DNA from 3 places in the Streptomyces rubradiris genome. Region 1 is predicted to be linked to each of the others. Evidence: riboswitches for the same ligand, from Rfam matches in the RefSeq annotation. Region 1 holds a riboswitch; each other region holds the start of a gene.
The links. A riboswitch is a leader RNA that binds a small molecule or an ion and turns the genes downstream of it on or off. The one in region 1 is predicted to bind cobalamin.

Region 1 (4,749 bases):
AGTGTCAGATAGAACTGGACGTGGACGGCTTCCTCGAAGAGCTGTCGGCTCAGGTAGAGGCGTGCTTCGGGGGAGTTGATGTGCTTGTAGAGGGTGAGTACGAGGTTGTTGGCGACGATGGAGTCGCCGGTGGCGAAGAAGGCGACGAGCCGGCCGATGAGGTGCTGTTCCTCGGGGGTGAGTTTGGCGAGGTCGGCGACGTCGGAGTGGAGGTCGACCTCTTCGACGGTCCAGGTGTTCTTGATGGCGTCCCGGTAGCGTTCGTAGAAGTCGGGGTAGCGCATGGGGCGCAGGGTGAGTTCGAAGCCGGGGTCGAGCAGGTTGGTGTTACGGGACATTACTGGCAGGCCTCGCAGGACTCGGGGTTTTCCAGGGAACAGGCGACCGCTTCGGGGTCCGCGGTGACCTGTGCGGGGAGGGTGGGCTGCGCCTGGGCGGCGCGGGCGATGCGCGTCGCGGGGCGCGAACGCAGGTAGTACGTGGTCTTCAGGCCCGATTTCCAGGCGTAGGCGTACATCGAGGAGAGCTTGCCGATGGTCGGCGTCTCCATGAACAGGTTCAGCGACTGCGCCTGGTCGAGGTAGGGGGTGCGGGCGGCGGCCATGTCGATCAGGCCGCGCTGGGGGATCTCCCAGGCCGTGCGGTACAGGGCGCGGATGTCCTCGGGGATCCACTGGAAGTCCTGCACCGAGCCGTTGGCCTCGCGCAGTGCCTCGCGGGTGCGGGCGTCCCAGACGCCGAGGTCCTTCAGGTCCTGCACCAGGTAGGAGTTGACCTGGAGGAACTCGCCGGACAGGGTCTCGCGCTTGAACAGGTTCGACACCTGCGGCTCGACGCACTCGTACACCCCCGCGATCGACGCGATGGTGGCCGTCGGCGCGATCGCCAGCAGCAGCGAGTTGCGCATGCCCGTCCTGGCGATGCGCTCACGCAGCGCCGCCCAGCGCTCGGGCCAGGTGAACTCGACACCGTAATGGTCGGGGTGCAGCACGCCCCGGGCCGTGCGGGTCTTCTCCCAGGCGGGCAGGGGGCCGTTGCGCTCGGCGAGGTCGGCGGACGTCTCGTAGGCGGCCAGCATGATCCGCTCGGAGATGCGCGTGGACAGCGCCTTGGCCTCGGCCGAGTCGAACGGCAGCCGCAGCTTGAAGAAGACGTCCTGGAGGCCCATCGCGCCCAGCCCGACCGGGCGCCACTTGGCGTTGGAACGCCCGGCCTGTTCGGTGGGGTAGTAGTTGATGTCGACGACGCGGTCGAGGAAGGTGACGGCGGTGCGGACGGTGGCGTCCAGGCGGTCCCAGTCGATGTCGCCGTCGCGGACGAAGGCGCCGAGGTTGATGGAGCCGAGGTTGCAGACGGCCGTCTCGCCGTCGTTGGTGACCTCCAGGATCTCGGTGCAGAGGTTGGAGGAGTGGATGACGTTGCCGGGTTCGGCGGTCTGGTTGGCGGTGCGGTTGGCGGCGTCCTTGAAGGTCATCCAGCCGTTGCCGGTCTGGGCCAGGGTGCGCATCATCCGGCCGTACAGTTCCCGGGCGGGGAGGGTCTTCTTGGCCAGGCCGGCGGCTTCGGCCTTGCGGTAGGCGGTGTCGAAGTCCTCGCCCCACAGGTCGACGAGGTGGGGGACGTCGGCGGGGGAGAACAGGGACCACTGGGCGTCGGCGTTGACCCGGCGCATGAACTCGTCGGGGATCCAGTGGGCGAGGTTGAGGTTGTGGGTGCGGCGGGCGTCCTCGCCGGTGTTGTCGCGCAGCTCCAGGAACTCCTCGATGTCGGAGTGCCAGGTCTCCAGGTAGACGGCGGCGGCGCCCTTGCGCCGGCCGCCCTGGTTCACGGCGGCGACCGAGGCGTCCAGGGTCTTCAGGAACGGCACGATCCCGTTGGAGTGCCCGTTCGTCCCCCGGATCAGCGAACCGCGCGAGCGGATGCGGGAGTACGACAGCCCGATGCCGCCGGCGTGCTTCGACAGCCGGGCGACCTGGTGGTAGCGGCCGTAGATGGAGTCCAGCTCGTCCAGCGGGGAGTCCAGCAGGTAGCAGGACGACATCTGGGGGTGGCGGGTGCCGGAGTTGAACAGGGTGGGGGAGGAGGGCAGGTAGTCCAGGCGGCTCATCAGGCCGTAGAGCGAGGCGACCTCGTCCACGGAGCGGGCCGTGTCGTCCTCGGCCAGGCCGCTGGCCACGCGCAGCATGAAGTGCTGGGGCGTCTCGATGACCTTGCGGGTGATCGGGTGGCGCAGCAGGTAGCGGCTGTGCAGGGTGCGCAGGCCGAAGTAGCCGAAGCGGTCGTCGGCGCCCTCCGCCACGGCCGAGTCCACCAGCGCGTCCAGCCGTCCGGCGTGGGTGCGCACGAACTCGGCGGTGCGGTCGGCGACCAGGCCCTCGCGATGACCCACCGTGATCGACCCGGTGAAGGAGGTCACGCCCTGGGAGGCGGCCTCGGCCCGGATCGCGAGGGTCAGCAGCCGGGCGGCCAGCTTCGAGTAGGCGGGGTCCTCGGCGATCAGGCCGGCGGCGGCCTCCGTGGCCAGCTCGCGCAGCTCCGCCTCGTCGGCCCGCGCGGACCGGCCGCGCAGCGCGGCGGCGGCGACCCGCCCGGGGTCGGCGTCGGGCAGATCGGCCGTCAGCTCGGACAGCGTCCGCAGCAGCGCGGTACCGGGAGCGTCGGTCTCCGGTCCGCTGACCGAAGCCGGGTCGGCTGGCGCGATGGTCACGTGGGGGTCTCCCTCGCTCGGCACGGGGCCTGGCGGAGGGCAGGGGACAGCACGAGCGCGCGACGGCTCTCGCGTCCACCGGCCCATTCCACGAGGCCCGGACGTCGGGCACACCGGCCGGGTGGCCGGGTGCGCTGTCGGCAGGTCCTCGGACTGACGCTCGTACGCGGATACGCACAAGTACACCGTTGCGGGACAGTTCCGGATTCGCACCGGATTCCCCTGCGGCGACAGCGAGCATGAGCATACATCTTGTGCCGGGCTGTCGTGTCACCCCCAGATGTTGTGTCCCGGTGGTGTCAGAGCGTCAACTCGTAGGTGAGCAGCGTGATGCCGTCCAGCTCCGGCACGGGATTCCAGTCCCGTTCGGGTGTGCGGACGAATCCCAGCCGTTCATAGATGCGGTGGGCGGTGCGCATGGTGCGCTGGGTGGACAGGACGACGGCCGTGCAGCCCTCCGTGGCCCTCGCGCGCTCGATACAGGCCCGGACGAGCGCCTCGCCGGCGCCCCGGCCGCGGGCCGCGCGGTCCACCGCGAGCATGCGGATCTCCGCCTCGCCGGGGCGGGCTATGTCCGCCATGGGGCCACCGGACGGGACGAAGGTGACGCCGCCGAGCGGCCGGTCGTCCGCGACGGCGACGAGGACCTCGGCGGCGGCGGCGCGTTTCGCCACGTCCTTCAGCTCGCCCAGGTACGCGTCGCTCTCGCCGAAGTCCAGGAGGCCGTCTCCGAGGTAGGCCTGTGCGGTGATCTCGCCGAGGACGGCGTACTCGGGAGGGGCGGCGGGCCGGATGACGATGTCCATGGGCCGAGTGTGCCGGACGGGTACGACAAGGCGTCGAAGTTTTCCACAGGGTGCGTGCCCCGCCGGTTTCCACAGGGTGCCCCGCCGGGGAGGGCCGCGCGTCACCCGCCCGGACCGGTGTATGGCAGCGGGCCGGACAGGCGACGGCAGCGGGCCGCCGACGCGTCTGCTGTCGGCGGCCCGCTGCGGATGTCGCGTGGGTCAGTGCGCGCTGCCCGCGGTGGCCGGCGGAAGCTCCACCTGGACATCGGGGTCGCCGGAGTCCGCCGTGTAGTCCTCCGGCTTGGTCTCGTCGATGCCCGCGGGGGCCTTCACGGCCTTCAGGACGACCGTCAGGACCACGGTGACCAGGACGTTCAGCACGAACGCCGTCAGGCCGATGTAACCGATCTCGCCGATGCCGGGGATCTCCTTCGAGGAGCCGCCGAAGTGCTTCTGCGTGGGCGAGGCCACCCCGTAGGCGGCGGCCGTGCCGTAGACCATGCCGACCGCCCAGCCGGCCAGCAGCGCCCAACGGTGGAACCAGCCGGTGAACAGGCCGCCGACCAGGGCCGGGAAGGTCTGCAGGATCCAGATGCCGCCCAGCAGCTGGAAGTTGATGGCGACGGTCTTGTCCATGGTGAGGACGAACACCAGGGCGCCGACCTTCACCAGCAGGGAGACCAGCTTGGAGACCTTGGTCTCCTCCGCGGCCGTCGCGTTCGGCTTGATGAAGTCCTTGTAGATGTTGCGGGTGAAGAGGTTGGCCGCCGCGATGGACATGATCGCGGCCGGGACCAGGGCGCCGATGCCGATCGCCGCGAACGCCACGCCGGTGAACCAGTCCGGGAACATGTCCTCGAACAGCTGCGGGATGGCGAGCTGGCCGTTGGAGACCTTCACCCCGGCCGCGATCGCCATGAAGCCCAGCAGCGCCAGCAGACCCAGCATCAGGGAGTACAGCGGCAGGATCGTGGTGTTGCGGCGGATCACCTCACGGCTGCGGGACGACAGGGTCGCGGTGATCGAGTGGGGGTACATGAACAGCGCGAGTGCCGAGCCGAGCGCCAGCGTGGCGTACGTCCACTGGCCCGCCTCCGGCGGCGCGAGCGCCCCGCGCGGCTTGCCGGTGGCCGGGTTGACCTGGTCGAACGCCTGCCCCGCCTTGGCGAAGACGTCGTCGAAGCCACCCAGCTTGATCGGGATGTAGATGATCGCCACCGCGATCACGATGTAGATCAGCGTGTCCTTGACGAA
Region 2 (4,749 bases), 720 kb from region 1:
CAGACAGAGGGCGGTGGCAAGTAGCTGCTTGCGCATGGGCATCCTTCAGGCAGTGGGCGGGAGCAGGTCGAACAGGAGCTGGACGGCGTCCGTCTCCGGGTGCCGGACGGTGTGCGCCCGCACGCCGAACACCTCGGCCAGCAAGGCGGGTCGGAGGACCTCCCCGGGGGGACCGGAGGCGACGATCCGGCCGCCGTCGAGGACGTACAGCACGTCGCAGTGGGCCGCCGCCAGGTTGAGGTCGTGCAGCGCGGCCAGCACGGTCAGGCCGCTGGCGCGGACCAGGGACAGCACGTCCAGCTGGTGGGCGATGTCGAGGTGGTTGGTGGGCTCGTCGAGGACCAGGACCCTCGGCTGCTGGGCCAGGGCACGGGCGATGAGGACCCGTTGCTTCTCGCCGCCGGACAGGCCGAGGAAGCCGCGGCCGGCGAGGTGGGCGACGCCGGTGCGGGCCATCGCCCGGGCGCAGATCTCCCGGTCCGAGGCGGCCGTGCGGCCCTGGTGCGGCAGCCGCCCCATGGCGACCACCTCGGCGACGGTGAAGTCGAACTCGGCCGAGGACTCCTGGGGCAGCGCGGCCAGCACGCGGGCGGCGGCCCGCGCGTCCATGGCGTGCAGGTCGTCCCCGTCCAGCCGTACCGCTCCCCCGGCCGGCCGCAGCGCCCGGTACAGGGAGCGCAGCAGGGTCGACTTGCCGCTGCCGTTGGGACCGACGAGTCCGGCGAACGCCCCGCTGCCCACGGTGAGGTCGATGTGCTCGACCAGCCGGAGTCCGGCCGCCTCGATCGTGACGTCCTCGATGTCGAGTCGCATCGCTCAGCGCCCCCCGAACGCGTAGCCGCCCCGCCGCATCAGCAGCAGGAACGCGGGCACGCCGACCACCGCGGTGATCACTCCGACCGGCAGCTCGGCGGGGGCGAACAGCAGCCGGGACAGCGCGTCCGCCCACACCAGCAGCACCGCCCCGGCGAGCGGGGCGACCGCCAGTACCCGCCGGTGGTCGGCGCCGACCAGCATCCGGGTGACGTGCGGCACCATCAGCCCGACGAATCCGATGGCCCCGCTGACCGCCACCACCGTCCCGGTCACGGCCGCGGTGACGAGGAACAGCTCCCGGCGCAGCCGGGCCGGCCCGACGCCGAGCGCGGCCGCGGTCTCGTCCCCCATGGCGAGCGCGTTGAGCGCCTCGGCCCGCCACCGCAGCCAGGCCCATCCGGCAGCCACCGCGACGGCGGCGAGCGGGAGACTGGCCCAGGTGGCGCCGCCCAGGCTGCCCAGCAGCCACATCATCGCGGACCGGGCCGCCTCGCCCCGGGCCGCGCCGAACACCATGACCGTGGTGACGGCCTCGAAGCCGTACGCCAGTGCCGTGCCGGTCAGGATCAGCCGCAGGGGCGTCAGCCCGTGCGAGGAGCGGGCCGCGGCGTACACGAGCGCCATGGCGGCGAGGGCGGAGGCGAACGCCGAGGCGGACAGCGCCCACACGCCGAGCCCGGCGAACGCGCCGAGGAGGATGACGGCGTTGGCGCCCACCGCCGCGCCGGAGGAGATGCCGAGCACGAACGGATCGGCCAGCGCGTTGCGCACCATGGCCTGCACGGCCACCCCGACGGTCGCGAGCCCCGCTCCGACCACGGCCCCCAGCAGCACCCGCGGCAGGCGGATCTCCCAGACGATGGTGTACGCGGCCGCGTCCCGCGCCCGCACGGTCCCGCCGGTGAGTCCGGCCCACAGGAAGTGCGGTACCTCCGCCCAGCCGACGCCGGCGGCGCCGAGCCCGACCCCGGTCACGAGGGACAGCAGGAGCAGCAGCGCCAGGGACAGGCTGAGCGGCAACACGGGCATGCGGGTGGGGGCCGTACCTCGGCGCACCTGGGGGCCTTTCGAACGGGCCGCCTGCTGGACATCGAGCAGGATCAGCCCGTAAGGCCGCGGTCGGCCGTCCGGTACCCCTCTCGCGGTCCACGGCGAGCAGTCAACGGGTCGTCACGCCCCCGCAGGCGATCGGGCTCGCACGACAACCGTCGGATCCGGCTCCGTGCACACCGTTGCGGGTCAGCGCCGGTCTCTCACCGGACTTCCCCCACGGGAGGCGAGGGCCTGACGTCATGCAGGCCCGGGGTATTGGGTCAGCGGCGATGGCGCCCCCGCTGCGGCGGGTACGGGTGGCTGCCGCGGTCGGGGCACACCGAGGCGTTCCGCGGTGCGGAGGACGTGTTCGGCTCGTACGCGGTCCGGGCGGGGGTCACTGCTGGCTACCTCGGAGTTCGGGGGGCGACAGGAGTGGACTCTACTAAGCGATCACCGTGCGGCCGGGACCGGGTTCACGTCCGGGGAGATCTTATTGCACACTGGTTGCAATAACTATTTTGTTGCAGGAAGGGAAGGGGAGGGCATGGGCTCTCCGATCGTCCTCGGGATCGAGTCGTCGTGTGACGAGACCGGTGCGGGGCTCGTCCGGGACGGACGCCTGCTCGGGCACGCCGTGGCGTCGAGCATGGACGAGCACGCCCGCTTCGGCGGAGTGGTGCCCGAGATCGCGTCCCGGGCCCACCTGCACGCCCTGCGCCCGGTGGTGCGCCAGGCGCTGGACCAGGCCGGGCTGCGGCTCTCCGACATCGGGGCGGTCGCCGTGACCACGGGCCCGGGCCTGTCCGGCGCGCTGCACGTGGGCCTCGCGGGAGCGAAGGGCATCGCCTACGCGCTGGGCGTCCCGCTCCACGGCGTGCACCACCTCGCCGGTCACGCCGCCGCCGACACCCTGGAGCACGGACCGCTGCCCGACCCGTGCGTGGTCCTGATCGTCTCCGGCGGCCACACCTCGCTGCTCCTCGTGCGCGACCTGGCCCGCGATCCGATCGTCCACCTCGGCGACACCCTGGACGACGCCGCCGGCGAGTGCTTCGACAAGGTCGCGCGGGTCTTCGGGCTGCCGTACCCCGGCGGCCCGGCCATCGACCGGGCCGCCCGGGACGGCGATCCACGCGCCGTCGACTTCCCCCGCCCCCTCCCCGGCTCCTACGACTTCTCCTTCTCCGGGCTGAAAACGGCGGCGGCCCGCTGGGCGGAAGCCCACCGCGGGCGCGAACTGCCCGTCCACGACGGGGCCGCGTCGCTGCAGGAGGCGGTCGCCGACGTACTGACCCGCAAGGCCGTCGCCGCCTGCCGGGAGCACGGGGTGGGCACGCTGGTCGTCGTCGGCGGGGTCGCCGCGAACTCGCGGGTGCGGGCGCTGGCCGAGGAGCGCTGCCGGGCGGCCGGGATCACCTTGCGGGTGCCGCCGCCGCGGTTGTGCACGGACAACGGCGCGATGATCGCCGCCGTCGGCGACCTCCTCGTACGGGCCGGGGCCGAACCGGCGCCCTGGGACCTGTCCGTCGACCCCTCGGCGCCACTGGAGTACGCGGCCCTGCATCCCACGGCGACCGCGGCGGTGGCCGCGTGACGGACATCCGTGTCGTCGCCCCCGACGCGATCCTGGAGCACGGTGCCGCCCTGCGCTCCGTCTACGCCGACGCGTTCTGCGCGCCGCCCTGGAACGAGGACGAGGAAAGGGCGGACGCCTTCCTCGCGCGGCTCGGCTCGGACGTACGGCGTCCGGGGTTCACCGCGGCACTCGCCTTCGACGGACGGAACGTCGTGGGTTTCGCCACCGCCTGGGACACGCCCGCCCCCTTCCCGGCCGACCGCTGCTATCCGCAGGCGGCCGCCGGTCTCGGCCCGGTCCGTACCGAGGAGTGGCTGTGCGGCGCCCGCGAGACCGACGAACTCGCCGTCCGCCCCGCCGCTCGCGGCACCGGGATCGCGGCCGGCCTCCTGCGAGCGGTGACCGAGGACGCCCCCGACGGCCGCGCCTGGCTGCTCACGTCCGTCCGCTCGCCCAGGGCCCTGGCCTTCTACCGCCGCCAGGGCTGGACCCAGGCCACCCACCCCGCCCCCGGCGGCCACGGCATCACGGTCTTCCTCGGCCCTCACCACCCCGCCCGAAACCTGGCCGCCCAGCCCCTGTAGCAGCCACCCGGAGCCCACCATGCGCACCGCCGAGATCCGCCGCCGCTTCCTCGACTTCTTCGCCGAGCGCGGTCACACCGTCGTCCCCAGCGCCCCGCTGCCCACACCGGACCCGACGCTGCTCTTCGTCAACGCGGGCATGGTCCCCTTCAAGCCGTACCTGACGGGCGAGACGGCGGCGCCGTGGCCGCGGGCGACGAGCGTGCAGAAGTGCGTGCGCACCCTGGACATCGAGGAGGTCGGCCGCACCACCCGGCACGGCTCCTTCTTCCAGATGAACGGCAACTTCTCCTTCGGCGACTACTTCAAGGAGGAGGCCATCGCCTTCGCCTGGGAGCTGTCCACCTCGCCGACGCCGGACGGCGGCTACGGCCTGGACCCGGACCGGATCTGGGTGACCGTGCACCACGGCGACGACGAATCCCGCGCCCTCTGGCGGCGCGTCGCCGGCCTTCCCGACGAGCGGATCGTGGCGCGCGGCGACGAGGACAACTTCTGGTCCATGGGCGTGCCCGGACCGTGCGGTCCCTGCTCGGAGCTGTACTACGACCGTGGTCCGGCGCTCGGCCGCGCGGGCGGACCGGCGGTCGACGAGGACCGGTACATGGAGTTCTGGAACCTCGTCTTCATGCAGTACGAGCGCGGCGAAGGCCCCGGCAAGTCGGGCTACCCGATCCTCGGCGAGCTCCCCCACCGCAACATCGACACCGGCATGGGCGTGGAACGCATGGCCACCCT
Region 3 (4,749 bases), on a different contig from region 1:
CACGATCTCCAAGGGTCTCGTCGACGAGACCGGCATCCGGCCCGAGGTCATCTTCGCCGCCCTGGTCGGCGCGATCCTCTGGAACCTGCTGACCTGGCTGGTGGGCCTGCCGTCCAGTTCCTCGCACGCCCTGATGGGCGGCCTGGTCGGCGCCACCGTCGCCTCCGCCGGCTTCGACGGCGTCCACGGCGGCGTCCTGGTCACCAAGGTGCTGCTCCCCGCCGTCGCCGCGCCGGTCGTGGCGGGCCTCGCCTCGTTCCTGGCCACCCGGCTCTCCTACCGCGTCGGCGGCACCGGCGACACCGAGGCGACCCGCAAGGGCTACCGCGTCGGCCAGATCGCCTCCGCCGGCCTGGTCTCGCTCGCGCACGGCACCAATGACGCCCAGAAGACGATGGGCATCATCACCCTCGCGCTGATCGCGGGCGGCTCCCTCGCCCCCGGCGCCAACCCTCCCACCTGGGTGATCCTCTCCGCCGGCCTGGCCATCGCGCTCGGCACCTACATCGGCGGCTGGCGCATCATCCGCACCATGGGCAAGGGCCTGACCGACCTGGAGCCGCGCCAGGGCTTCGCCGCCCAGACCGGCGCCGCGACCGCCATCCTGGCCTCCTCCCACCTCGGCTTCTCCCTCTCCACCACCCACGTCGTCTCCGGCTCGGTGATGGGCGCGGGCCTCGGCCGCAAGGGCGGCGTGGTCCGCTGGTCCACCGCGACCCGCATGGCCGTCGCCTGGGTGCTCACCCTGCCGGCCGCCGCGCTGGTCGGCGCGGGCGCCGAGTCCGTCACCGACCTCGGTGACTGGGGCACCGCCGCCGTCGCCGTCTTCCTGGTCGCCGCGAGCGCCGCCATCTGGAAGATCTCCCGCCGCGAGGTCGTGGACCACACCAACGTGGTCGAGGAGACCGGCGAGCCGGCCGGTGTCGTCACCACCGCCATCGCCGCGGTCACCCCGCCGCCCGCCGGGCCGCTCGCCGACAGCCTGACGGCCCCGGCCACCGCCGACCTGAGGACCGCCGGCCTGACGGCCACGATCCCCGCCCCGGCCGCCGAACCGGCCCCCGCCGCCCCGCCGGCCGCCACGGTCTGACCCGCCCGCACGGTTACTGAAGGAAGCAATCCGCATGAAGATCGACTGGGCGGCCCTCGGCTCCGTGCTGGGCGTCAGCGTCGTGTTCACGGTGGGCCTGGTGGCCCTGTTCACCCTCGGCATCAACGGACTGTCCCGCCGCGAGCGGACCACGGCCCAGGGCGGCTCCGCCGCGCTCGCCGTCACCGGCGCCTACGCCTGCTTCGCCGCCTGCGCGGCGGCCGTGGCCTACGGCATCTACCTGATCGTGGCCTGACCGCAGGCCCCCGATCCCGCCTCCGCCCCGCCGACCGGCCCACCCGCCGGACCCGGCGGGGCGGACGCATGTCCCGGCGGCCCCGAAGACCCGCCCGGCGCCCCGGCGATGTGGGCCTCAGCACAGTCGGGCATCCCAGGTCAAAGGCAAGTTGACGGCCCTTCCGGGCACGTGGTGGACTGCCCAGGCCATGTACGGCGGCAGCAGAGGAAGCCGGTGCGAATCCGGCGCGGTCCCGCCACTGTCACCGGGGAAGAACTCCCCGGGAGCCAGGAACTCTCGCCGCCGGAATCCGTCGAACCAGGGCGTGGACACCCTGAGTGAGGACACGAATCGCCATGCTCGGCTGCCGAAGGACCCGTACCAGGAACGCCCCTGTGCCCACGGCCGGCTGAGCCGATGGGTGCCGACCGCACATACGCGTACGGTGCCGCCGCCGGCGTCCTCGGCGATCTGCTCCTCGGCGATCCCCGCCGCGGGCACCCGGTCGCCGCGTTCGGCCGCGCGGCCACGGCCGTGGAAGGCGCCTTGTGGCACGACCACCGGGGCTGGGGCGCCGTGCACACCGCCGTATGCGCCGGTGGCGCCGTCGCGCTCGGGGCGCTGGCCGCACGCGCCGTACGCCCCTCCGGTACCGCCTCCGTCGCGCTGACCGCCGCCGCCACCTGGGCCGTCGTCGGCGGCACCTCGCTCGCCCGCGAGGCCCAGGCGATCGGGCGCGCCCTGGCCGCCGGGGACACCGAGGCCGCCCGCGCCCGGCTGCCCCACCTGTGCGGCCGGGACCCGCAGGCGCTGGACGCCGACGGGATGGCCCGGGCCGTGGTCGAGTCGGTCGCCGAGAACACCTCCGACGCCGTGGTGGGCGCCCTGGTGTGGGGAGCCGTGGCCGGGGTGCCGGGGCTGCTCGGGTTCCGGGCCGTCAACACCCTGGACGCGATGGTGGGTCACAAGTCGCCCCGGCACCGCCGCTACGGCTGGGCCTCCGCCCGCCTCGACGACGTCGCCGGCTGGCCCGGCGCCCGGCTCACCGCCCTACTCGCCACCGTCGCCGGACCCGACCCGCGCGGCGCCCTGCGCGCCTGGAAGGCCGACGCCCGCAAGCACCCGAGCCCCAACGCCGGTCCCGTGGAGGCCGCCTTCGCGGGCGCCCTCGGCGTCCGGCTCGGCGGAACGCTCTCCTACGGCGGCCGGGTCGAACACCGGCCCGTACTCAACGGCGGCAGCGGACGGCCGGTCCGGGTCACCGACATCGACCGGGCGGTACGGCTCTCCCGCCGCGTCGGCCTGCTCGCCCTCGGCACCACGCTCGCCGCGCGCGCACTGCTGAAAGGACGTGGGAAGTGAACGGTGGTCTCCTCGTGGCTGGCACCACCTCGGACGCCGGCAAGAGCGTCGTGACCGCCGGGATCTGCCGGTGGCTGGCGCGCCAGGGCGTGAAGGTGGCGCCGTTCAAGGCGCAGAACATGTCCCTGAACTCGTTCGTGACCCGGGAGGGCGCGGAGATCGGCCGCGCCCAGGCCATGCAGGCCCAGGCCTGCCGGATCGAGCCGACCGCGCTGATGAACCCGGTGCTGCTCAAGCCCGGCGGCGAGCAGAGCAGCCAGGTCGTGCTGCTCGGCAAGCCGGTGGGCGAGCTGAGCGCGCGCGGCTACCACGGCGGGCGCCAGCAGCGGCTGCTGGGCACGGTGCTGGACTGCCTGGCCGAACTGCGGGGCACGTATGACGCGGTGATCTGCGAGGGGGCGGGCAGCCCGGCCGAGATCAACCTGCGGCGGACCGACATCGTCAACATGGGCATCGCGCGGGGCGCGCGGCTGCCGGTGCTGGTGGTGGGTGACATCGACCGCGGGGGCGTCTTCGCGTCCTTCTTCGGCACGGTCGCCCTGCTCTCCCCCGAGGACCAGGAACTCGTCGCCGGATTCCTGGTGAACAAGTTCCGCGGCGACGTCGGCCTGCTCGAACCCGGCCTGGAGATGCTGCACGGCCTCACCGGGCGGCGGACCTACGGCGTGCTGCCCTTCCGGCACGGGCTCGGCATCGACGAGGAGGACGGACTGCGCGTCTCCCTGCGGGGCACCGTACGGGAGTCCGCCGTCACTCCCCCGGTCGGCGAGGACGTGCTCCGCGTCGCCGTGTGCGCGATCCCGCTGATGTCCAACTTCACCGACGTGGACGCGCTCGCCGCCGAACCGGGCGTCGTCGTACGGTTCGTGGACCGGCCGGAGGAACTGGCCGACGCCGACCTCGTGGTGATCCCGGGCACCCGCGGCACCGTACGGGCACTGCAGTGGCTGCGGGAACGCGGACTGGCGGACGCCCTCGTACGCCGGGCCGCCGAACGCCGCCCCCTGCTCGGCATCTGCGGCGGCTTCCAGATCCTCGGCGAGCACATCGAGGACGAGGTCGAAAGCCGTCAGGGACACGTCGACGGGCTCGGCATCCTGCCCGTGCGCGTGCGCTTCGCCCGCGAGAAGACCCTCACCCGGCCCAGCGGACAGGCCCTCGGCGAGCACGTCGACGGCTACGAGATCCACCACGGCGTGGCCACCGTCGAGGGCGGCGAACCCTTCCTGGACGGCTGCCGCGCCGGCCAGACCTGGGGCACCCACTGGCACGGCTCCCTGGAGTCGGACGGCTTCCGGCGGGCCTTCCTGCGCGAGGTGGCCGCCGCCGCGGGCCGCCGCTTCGTGCCCGCGCCGGACACCTCCTTCGCCGCGCTGCGCGAGGAGCAGCTCGACCGGCTCGGCGACCTCATCGAACAGCACGCGGACACGGACGCGCTGTGGCGGCTCATCGAGTCCGGCGCGCCGCAAGGACTGCCCTTCATTCCACCGGGAGCGCCCGCATGAGCACAGTGTTGTTGTTGTCGACCGCCGACACGGATCTGCTGGCGGCCCGGGCCTCGGGCGCCGGCTACCGCATCGGCAACCCCACCCGGGTCGACGTCGCCGGGGAACTGCCGGCCCTGATCGAGGGCGCGGACCTCGCCGTCGTACGGCTGCTGGGCGGCAAGCGGGCCTGGGAGGACGGGCTGGCCGCGCTGAAGGCGTCCGGCATCCCGACCGTGCTGCTGGGCGGCGAGACCGTACCCGACGCCGAACTGATGGCCGAGTCCTCGGTGCCCGCCGGTGTGGTCGCGGAAGCCCTGAAGTACCTGGTCGAGGGCGGCCCCGCCAACCTGCTGGAGCTGTCCCGGTTCCTGTCGGACACCGTGCTGCTGACCGGCGAGGGCTTCGAGGAGCCGCGCCGCATGCCCGAGTTCGGCGTGCACGGCGCCTACGACATCCGGGACGGCCGCCCGACCGTGGGCGTGCTGTTCTACCGGGCGCACGAACTGAGCGGCAACACCGCCTTCGTGGACCCCCTGTGCCAGGCGATCGAGGCGGCCGGCGCCAACGCCCTC

Region 2: another riboswitch for cobalamin. It lies ahead of Srubr_RS22380 (FecCD family ABC transporter permease); the one in region 1 lies ahead of Srubr_RS25430 (ribonucleoside-diphosphate reductase subunit alpha).
Region 3: another riboswitch for cobalamin. It lies ahead of Srubr_RS06795 (cobalamin biosynthesis protein); the one in region 1 lies ahead of Srubr_RS25430 (ribonucleoside-diphosphate reductase subunit alpha).

The regions. Positions count from the first base shown of each region.
Region 1 is NZ_BNEA01000015.1:2,788,040-2,792,788, reverse strand. Features, by position in the region: gene Srubr_RS25435 (ribonucleotide-diphosphate reductase subunit beta) at 1-338, opposite strand, end outside; gene Srubr_RS25430 (ribonucleoside-diphosphate reductase subunit alpha) at 338-2,707, opposite strand; cobalamin riboswitch at 2,830-2,954, opposite strand; gene Srubr_RS25425 (GNAT family N-acetyltransferase) at 3,007-3,513, opposite strand; gene mctP (monocarboxylate uptake permease MctP) at 3,715-4,749, opposite strand, start outside.
Region 2 is NZ_BNEA01000015.1:2,068,829-2,073,577, forward strand. Features, by position in the region: gene Srubr_RS22370 (ABC transporter substrate-binding protein) at 1-36, opposite strand, end outside; gene Srubr_RS22375 (ABC transporter ATP-binding protein) at 46-813, opposite strand; gene Srubr_RS22380 (FecCD family ABC transporter permease) at 817-1,845, opposite strand; cobalamin riboswitch at 1,979-2,113, opposite strand; gene tsaD (tRNA (adenosine(37)-N6)-threonylcarbamoyltransferase complex transferase subunit TsaD) at 2,396-3,445, shown strand; gene Srubr_RS22390 (GNAT family N-acetyltransferase) at 3,442-4,011, shown strand; gene alaS (alanine--tRNA ligase) at 4,031-4,749, shown strand, end outside.
Region 3 is NZ_BNEA01000001.1:1,456,128-1,460,876, forward strand. Features, by position in the region: gene Srubr_RS06785 (inorganic phosphate transporter) at 1-1,090, shown strand, start outside; gene Srubr_RS06790 (hypothetical protein) at 1,125-1,346, shown strand; cobalamin riboswitch at 1,505-1,647, shown strand; gene Srubr_RS06795 (cobalamin biosynthesis protein) at 1,746-2,690, shown strand; gene Srubr_RS06800 (cobyric acid synthase) at 2,687-4,195, shown strand; gene cobN (cobaltochelatase subunit CobN) at 4,192-4,749, shown strand, end outside.